2 regions of the Billgrantia sp. NRB1 genome follow, and region 2 is predicted to be linked to the other one. Evidence: predicted binding sites of a transcription regulator. Region 2 holds the regulator's gene; the other holds the start of a gene.
What was found. Region 2 encodes sigma-54, which starts transcription at its own class of promoters, with help from an activator protein. Its sites were predicted from a motif close to TGGCACNNNNNTTGCTNT; they were not measured.
Positions count from the first base shown of each region.

Region 1: a site for sigma-54 is predicted at 1,356-1,373, ahead of ACZIYR_RS18370 (amino acid ABC transporter substrate-binding protein). Genes of this name have one in related genera too.

Region 1 is NZ_CM167783.1:4,006,981-4,011,227, reverse strand. Features, by position in the region: gene ahpF (alkyl hydroperoxide reductase subunit F) at 1-1,166, shown strand, start outside; gene ACZIYR_RS18370 (amino acid ABC transporter substrate-binding protein) at 1,449-2,474, shown strand; gene ACZIYR_RS18365 (amino acid ABC transporter permease) at 2,600-3,790, shown strand; gene ACZIYR_RS18360 (amino acid ABC transporter permease) at 3,800-4,247, shown strand, end outside.
Region 2 is NZ_CM167783.1:2,622,782-2,627,028, reverse strand. Features, by position in the region: gene ACZIYR_RS11970 (HPr family phosphocarrier protein) at 1-15, opposite strand, end outside; gene rapZ (RNase adapter RapZ) at 18-938, opposite strand; gene ptsN (PTS IIA-like nitrogen regulatory protein PtsN) at 988-1,458, opposite strand; gene hpf (ribosome hibernation-promoting factor, HPF/YfiA family) at 1,465-1,773, opposite strand; gene ACZIYR_RS11950 (RNA polymerase factor sigma-54) at 1,886-3,298, opposite strand; gene lptB (LPS export ABC transporter ATP-binding protein) at 3,461-4,186, opposite strand; gene lptA (lipopolysaccharide transport periplasmic protein LptA) at 4,197-4,247, opposite strand, start outside.

The sequences.
Region 1 (4,247 bases), 1.4 Mb from region 2:
GCCCCGACGTGGTGCAGGCGCTGAACCTGATGGCGGTGCTCAACCCGAACATCCGCCACGTGGCCATCGACGGCGCCCTGTTCCAGGACGAGGTCGAGGTGCGCCAGGTGATGTCGGTGCCCAGCATCTACCTCAACGGCGAGTCGTTCGACCAGGGCCGGATGAGCCTGGAGCAGATCCTGGCCAAGGTGGACACCGGTGCTGCCGAGCGCGAGGCCGCCAAGCTCAGCGAGAAGGATGCCTTCGACGTGCTGATGATCGGTGGCGGCCCGGCCGGCGCGGCGGCGGCCATCTACGCCGCTCGCAAGGGCCTGCGCACCGGCGTGGCGTCCGAGCGTTTCGGTGGCCAGGTGGTGGACACCCTGGGCATCGAGAACTTCATCTCCGTGAACTACACCGAAGGCCCCAAGCTGGTGGCGGCCCTGGAGGAGCACGTCAAGGAGTATGAGGTCGACGTGATGAACCTGCAGCGGGCCACCCAGCTGGTGCCGGCCACCCAGCCCGGCGGCGAGCACGAGGTGCGCTTCGAATCCGGGGCGAGCCTCAAGAGCAAGACCCTGGTACTGGCGACCGGCGCCCGCTGGCGCGAGATGAACGTGCCCGGCGAGGCGGAGTACCGCAACAAGGGCGTGGCCTACTGCCCCCACTGCGACGGCCCGCTGTTCAAGGGCAAGCGCGTGGCGGTGATCGGCGGCGGCAACTCCGGCGTCGAGGCGGCCATCGACCTGGCCGGTATCGTCGGCCATGTGACCCTGATCGAGTTCATGGACGAGATGCGCGCCGACGCCGTGCTGCAGAACAAACTCAAGAGCCTGCCCAACGTCGATATCATCCTGGGGGCTCGCACCACCGAGGTGAACGGCGACGGCCAGCGCGTCAACGGCCTCACCTATGAAGAGCGCGCCAGCGGCGAGATCAAGCGCCTCGACCTGGAAGGTGTCTTCGTGCAGATCGGCCTGGTGCCCAACACCGAGTGGCTCAAGGGGTCGCCGGTGGAGATGTCGGAGCGCGGCGAGATCATCGTCGATGCCCACGGCATGACCAGCCTGCCCGGCGTGTTCGCCGCCGGCGATGTCACCACCGTGCCTTACAAGCAGATCATCATCGCCATGGGCGAAGGGTCCAAGGCCGCCCTCGGCGCCTTCGACCACCTGATCCGCAGCTGATCGCGCCAAAGCGCCATACCGCGCCCCCGTCGGCCCTGCCGGCGGGGGCGCGGTGCCGTTGGTAGGGTCGAAAAGTGGGCGCTCGGCCCTCGGATCCAGGGGAGCCGCTCTTTTCTGGTGCAGCATTCGAGGATCTTTTGCTGCGTTAGCTAGCGTTGAATCACAGTCTGTCCTGCCCTATCCCTTTTCTGGAATGAACCTTGCTAATGTCATGGCACATGCTGAAAGGCATGCATGCATTGGTTCGATGCGTTTTATCCAAGAAGAAGGGAGTTTCCCATGTTGTACAACAAGAACAAACTGGTACTGATGTCAGCGGCAGCCACTCTGGCGCTGGGGACCTCCGGGTTCGTCGCCGCCTCCACCCTGGAGGACACGCGGGACCGGGGGGCCGTACAGTGCGGCGTCAGCGATGGTCTGCCAGGCTTCTCCTCCCCGGATGACGAGGGCAACTGGCAGGGGATCGATGTCGATGTCTGCCGCGCCGTCGCCGCGGCGGTCTTCGGCGATGCCGATGCGGTCCGCTATATCTCGCTGAACGCCGTGGAGCGCTTCACCGCGCTGCAGTCCGGCGAGGTCGATATTCTCTCGCGCAATACCACCTGGACCACCACCCGCGACACCACCCTGGGCCTGAACTTCGCCGGGACCAACTTCTATGACGGTCAGGGGTTCTTGATCAACCGTGACCTCGGCGTCGGCAGCGCCAGCGAGCTGGACGGTGCGGCGGTCTGCGTGCAGTCGGGTACCACCACCGAGCTGAACCTGGCCGACTACTTCCGTGCCAACGGCATGGAGTTCGACCCCATCGTCTTCGACACCTCGGAACAGACCGTAGGGGGGTTCGAAGCGGGCCGCTGTGATGTACTGACCTCCGACACCTCCCAGCTGGCCGCCCTGCGCATTCAGCTCTCCGATCCCGACGGCGCCATGATTCTTCCCGAGGTGATCTCCAAGGAGCCGCTGGGCCCGGTGGTCCGCCAGGGCGACGACCAGTGGTACAACATCGTCAAGTGGTCGCTGTTCGCCATGCTCAACGCCGAGGAGTACGGCATCTCCAGCGACAATATCGATGAGCTGCTCGCCACCGAGGACCCCAACGTGGCGCGCCTGCTGGGCCAGGACGGCAACTATGGTGAAGGCATGGGGCTTGACGCCGACTGGTCCTACAACATCATTAGCCAGGTCGGCAACTACGCCCAGGTCTTCAACCGCAACGTCGGCATGGACTCGCCGCTGGAGATCGAGCGCGGCGTCAACGCCCTGTGGATCGACGGTGGCCTGCAGTACGCGCCGCCCGTCCGCTAACGCTCCGTCCAGGGTGCCGGCTGAACCGGCACCACATGCACATGATGCGCGACTTGCTGCCGGCTCGGCCATCCCGGGCCGGCAGCCGCGTGCCCTGCTTGACGGATCCAGGCGGAGAATTGTCCATGTCCGTTCGACCCCAGGCCCGACCTTCGGGCCCCAAGCCGCCGTTCTGGCGTGATCGCGCCAAGCGCGCGCTGCTCTTCCAGGCGCTGCTGATCGCCGCCGTGGCAGCCTTCCTGCTCTATATCATCGGCAACACCCAGGACAATCTGGCGGCTCGTGGTATCACCACCGGTTTCGGCTTTCTCGAAAGAACGGCGGGGTTTGGCATTGGCCAGAGCCTGATCGAGTACACCTCACAGAGTACCTACGGCCGGACCTTCCTGGTGGGGCTGCTCAACACCCTGCTGGTTTCGGCACTGGGTGTCCTGGCCGCCACCATCATCGGCTTTACCGTGGGCATCGCCCGGCTGTCGCCCAACTGGCTGATTGCCCGGCTGGCCAGCGGCTATATCGAGATCTTTCGCAATATCCCGCTGCTGCTGCAGATCTTCTTCTGGTACTTCGCCGTGCTTCAGGCGCTGCCCAGCCCGCGCGACAGCCTCACCCTGGGTGAGCTGGTGTTTCTCAATGTCCGCGGCCTGTTTTTGCCGGAGCCCCAGTTCCTGTCCGGCTTCGGGCTGATCCCCGCCGCGCTTGGCGTGGCCGTGGTGGCCAGCATCGCCCTGCTGATCTGGAACAGGCGCCGCCACGAGGCGACCGGGCAACGACTGCCGGCGGGCTGGATCTCGCTGGCGATGATCGTTGGCCTGCCGCTCGCGGTGCTGGTCGTGACCGGGGTGCCGGTGACCTGGGAGGTGCCGGAGCTGCGCGGGTTCAACTTCCGCGGTGGTATCACTGTGATCCCCGAGTTCCTGGCCCTGTGGCTGGCGCTGTCCATCTACACGGCCTCGTTCATCGCCGAGATCGTCCGGTCCGGCATTCAGGCGATTCCCCATGGCCAGACCGAGGCGGCCCAGGCGCTGAGCCTGCCCCAGGGGCTGGTGCTGCGCCTGGTGGTGATCCCCCAGGCGCTGAGGGTGATCATTCCGCCGCTGACCAGCCAGTACCTCAACCTGATCAAGAACTCGTCGCTTGCCACCGCCATCGGCTATCCGGACCTGGTCTCGGTCTTTGCCGGCACCACTCTCAACCAGACGGGGCAGGCCATCGAGGTGATCGCCATGACCATGGCGGTGTATCTCACTATCAGCCTGCTGGTGTCGCTGTTCATGAACTGGTTCAACGCCCGCGTGGCGCTGGTAGAACGCTAGGAGAGCGCCATGACGCACAACGACAAGATGATCGAGGCGCGCCGGGCACCGATCCGCACCGTGGGGCCCCTGGCATGGCTGCGTGCCAACCTGTTCAGCGGACCGGTGAACAGCCTGTTCACCCTGCTGGGCCTCTACCTGCTTTACCTCCTGCTGACACCGACGATCCAGTGGGCCTTCATCAACGCCGACTGGGTCGGCACCAGCCGCGACGACTGCTCCCGGGAGGGAGCCTGCTGGGTGTTCGTCAATGCCCGTTTCACCCAGTTCATCTACGGCCTCTATCCGCGCGCCGAGCTGTGGCGGCCCAACCTGATCTTCGCCACCTTTGCGGTGCTCATCGCCTGGCTGGCGATTCCCCGATTGCCCTTCAAGCGCTGGGTCGCGGTCTTCGGCTTGCTGGGCTTCCCGCTGATGGCCTATGGGGTGCTCTACGGCGGCTACTTCGGCCTGCCGG
Region 2 (4,247 bases):
CTTGCGACGGGGCACGCTCAGGACTCCTCGCGGTCAGGGGGCGCCGGGGCCGTGGGAGGGGCAGCGGTCAGGGCCCGGTGGATGCCCAGCTCGCGGTGGCGAAGGCGCACGGCCGGCTGCTGGCTGGCCAGCTGCTGGGCGAGCTTCTCGGCCAGGTAGACCGAGCGGTGCTGGCCGCCGGTGCAGCCGATGGCCACCGTCAGGTAGCTGCGGTGGCTGTCGCGGTAGGCTGGCAGCCAGCGCTCGAGCCAGCCCAGGATGTCGGCATACATCTCGGCGACCAGCGGATACTGCTCGAGGAAGGCCACGATGCTGGGGTCCTGACCGGTGGCGGAGCGCAGGCTGGGGTCCCAGTAGGGATTGGGCAGACAGCGGGCGTCGAAGACGATATCGGCGTCCAGGGGAACGCCGCGCTTGAAGCCGAAGGACTCCACCGTCAGGGTCAGCTGCTTGGCACGGTGGCTGGCGACCTGATCGGCGATGCGCCCACGCAGCTCGTGGACCGATAGCCGGGAGGTATCGATCACCAGGTCGGCCAGATCGCGGATGTCGGCCAGCGTCTGCTCCTCGGATTCGATCGCTTCGGCCAGGGTCATGTCGCTGCCCTTGGTCAGCGGGTGACGGCGGCGGGTGGCTGAGTAGCGCTCGAGCAGGATGCGTGCATCGGTGGTCAGGTAGATGACCTGACAGGCGATGCCACGCTGGCGCAGTTCCTCCAGCAGGCGCGGGAAGCGCTCCAGGGCGTGCGGCAGGTTGCGGGCATCGATGCTGACGGCAACGTTCGATTGACGGGCGGGGCCGCAGCGCAGTTCGTCAGCCAGAGAGCCCAGCAGCATGGCCGGCAGGTTGTCGATGGCGTAAAAGCCGAGGTCCTCGAGGGCCTGTAGGGCGATCGACTTGCCCGAGCCTGAGCGGCCGCTGATGATGACGAGCTGCATGCGGGTCTCCTGGTCGTTGTGCTGGCCGGGTGGCCCGATTGCGTGGGTGTCAGGTGGCTGCCTGTCGTCGGATCGCCTCGATCAGGCGCTCATGCAGCTCCCGCTGACTGGCGCTCTTGCGCAGGGCCGTGCGGGTCTCGACGTCGTTCATGATGCCGGCCACCTGGCCCAGCAGCGCCAGATGGGTATCGTCGGCCTCCTCCGGGACCAGCAGCACGAAGACCAGATCGACTGGCTCGCCGTCGATGGCGTCGAATTCGATGGGGTCGGCAAGCCTGAGAAAGGCGGCCACCGGAGCGTGGCAGTGGGGGCTTCTCGCATGGGGGATGGCCACGCCGTTGCCGATGCCCGTGCTGCCCAGGCGCTCCCGGCCGATCAGCCGGTCGAAGACCTCCTGGCTATCCAGGCTCGGGGTGTTCTGGGCAATGAAGGTGCTGAAAAACTCCAGCACCCGCTTCTTGCTGCCGCCGGGAACCCCGAACAGGGTGCGTTCGGGGGGCAGGATGGTTTCCAGTGTCATGGGGAATCAGCGAGCGCCGGCGCCCTGGGCGCGGGCCTGTGCTTTTTCCTTGTGCTTGACCAGCTGGCGGTCGAGCTTGTCGGTCAACGCATCGATGGCGGCATACATGTCGGCGTCCATGGCTTCGGCATGAAGGTCGGCACCGGCGGCATGCAGGGTGCAGGCGGCCTGCTGGCGCTCTTTCTCCACGGAGAGCGTCACCTGCACATTGGTGATGTTGTCATAATGGCGCTGCACGCGAGTGAGTTTCTCGTCAACATAGTCGCGCAGGGCATCGGTCAGCTCTACATGGTGGCCGGTGATATTGACTTGCATGGCAGGCTCCTTCGTCTTTCGTGTGGTGATTCGATTGTAACCCTTTTTCCTGCCTTGCAAACCCCCTGTTTCAGCGCCTCGCCACGGGGGTCGGGCGCGGCGGCGAACGGCGTCATTTGAAGCGCTTGCGCTCGCTCGAGGAGGGAATGCCCAGGGCCTCGCGATACTTCGCTACCGTGCGTCTGGCCACGCGGATGCCGTCCTCGGCCAGCAGGTCCACCAGGCGGCTGTCCGACAGGGGCTTGCGAGGCGCTTCTCCCTGCACCAGCTTGCGGATGCGGGCGCGAATCGCCGTGCTGGAGTGGGCGTCACCCTCGCCCTCGCCGCCGACCTGGCTGGAGAAGAAAAACTTCAGCTCGAACACGCCCCGGGGGGTGTGGATGTACTTCTGGGTGGTGACCCGGGAAATGGTCGACTCGTGCATCTCCACGGCCTGGGCGATATCGGCCAGCACCAGCGGCTTCATGGCCTCCTCGCCCTGCTCGAGGAAGTCGATCTGGCGGGCCATGATCTCGCGACCGACGCGCAGCAGGGTATCGTTACGGCTGACCAGGCTCTTCATCAGCCAGCGAGCTTCCTGCAGGTGATCCTTGAGAAACTGGTTGTCCTGGCTTTTGTCGGCGCGACGCACCAGGGCCATATAGTCGGGCTGGATGCGCAGCCGCGGGAGCGCTTCGGCGTTGAGCTCGATGCGCCAGCCGCGGTGGTCGTGCAGGGCCACCAGATCGGGGATGACGTAGTCGCTGCCCACCTCGCCGTAGGCGCTGCCGGGGCGGGGGTCGAGGGTGCGGATCAGGCGGATGACCGCGTCCAGCTCGGCATCCTCAAGGCCCAGGCGACGCTTGAGGAGCCGGCGGTCATCGGCGGCCAGGGCCTCCAGGAACTGACGGACCAGGCGCCGCGCCTGGGGCAGCAGGGGCGTGTCGTCCGGCAGCGCCCCTAGCTGCAGCATCAGGCATTCACGCAGGTCGCGGGAGAAGACGCCGGTCGGCTCGAACTGCTGCAGGCGCAGCAGCACCTGCTCGACCTCGCGGGTCGGCAGGCCCTCGAGTCCCTGCTGGCGAAGGCCGTCGCGGATCTCTTCCAGCGGTTGGGCCAGGTAGCCGGCGCCGTCCACAGCGTCGATCAGGCTCTCGGCAATCAGTCGCTGACGCGGCTCCAGGTCGGTCATGGCCAGCTGCCAGACCAGGTGGCCATTGAGGCTCTGGCCCTCGGCCTGGCGCTCGAAGTCGGGGCCCTCGCCCCCGGCGGGCGCGCCCAGGTCCTGGTAGGTGTCCGACCAGTCGCTGTCGGTGCTGAGCTCGCTGGGAATCTCGCTGGCCCAGTCGTCCTCGGGGGTCTCGCTGACCTGCTGTTCGCCGAAGCCGTCGTCGAGCTCCAGCATGGGGTTGGACTCGAGCGCCTGCTGGATCTCCTGGCGCAGGTCCAGGGTGGAGAGCTGCAGCAGGGCGATGGCCTGCTGCAGCTGAGGGGTCATGGTCAGCTGAGTGCCGACGCGCAGTTGCAGAGAAGCTTTCATGGCCATGAGAGACGTTGCTCATTTGCCGAAAAGCCCCACCCTAGACCGCGGCCGGGTGACATGCAAGAGACTCTTCGATAAATTTCTTGCAATAAGTATACCAGGCGCAATCTGTGTGCCGAGGTGGCGCAATAACATTCATATCAGCATGTTGCGATCAATATAGGATTAGAGGCGAAAGTCCTCGCCCAGATATACCTCGCGCACCCGCCGGTTGGTGAGGATGGCTTCGGCGTCGCCTTCGGCGATGATCTGACCGTCGCCGACGATGTAGGCGGTGTCGCAGATATCCAGCGTTTCGCGCACGTTGTGGTCGGTGATCAGCACGCCGATGTCCCGCGCCTTGAGCTGGCGAATGATGCCCTTGATCTCGCCCACGGAGATGGGGTCGACGCCGGCGAAAGGCTCGTCGAGCAGGATGAAGGCGGGCTCGGTGGCGAGCGCCCGGGCAATCTCCACTCGCCGGCGCTCGCCGCCGGAAAGGCTCATACCGAGGTTGTCGCGAATGTGGGTGACATGGAAGTCTTCGAGCAGGCCCTCGAGGCGCGCCTGGCGGCCGCTGCGGTCCAGATCCTTGCGGGTCTCGAGAATGGCCATGATGTTGTCGGCCACCGATAGCTTGCGAAAGATCGAGGCCTCCTGCGGCAGGTAGCCGATCCCGGCCCTGGCGCGCTCGTGCATGGCGGCGCCGGAGAGATCGCGATCGTCGATATGCACCGTGCCGGCATCGGCGCGTACCAGGCCCACGATCATATAGAAGGAGGTGGTCTTGCCGGCGCCGTTGGGGCCGAGCAGGCCGACGATGCTGCCCTGCTCGATGGTCAGGCTGATATCGTGAACCACGCGGCGGCGCTTATAGCTCTTGGCCAGATGGCTGGCCTGCAGAGTCTTCATGGAGGATGCCTTACTGCTCGGGCTGCAGGGTCATGCGGATGCGCTGGCGGCCTTCAATCCC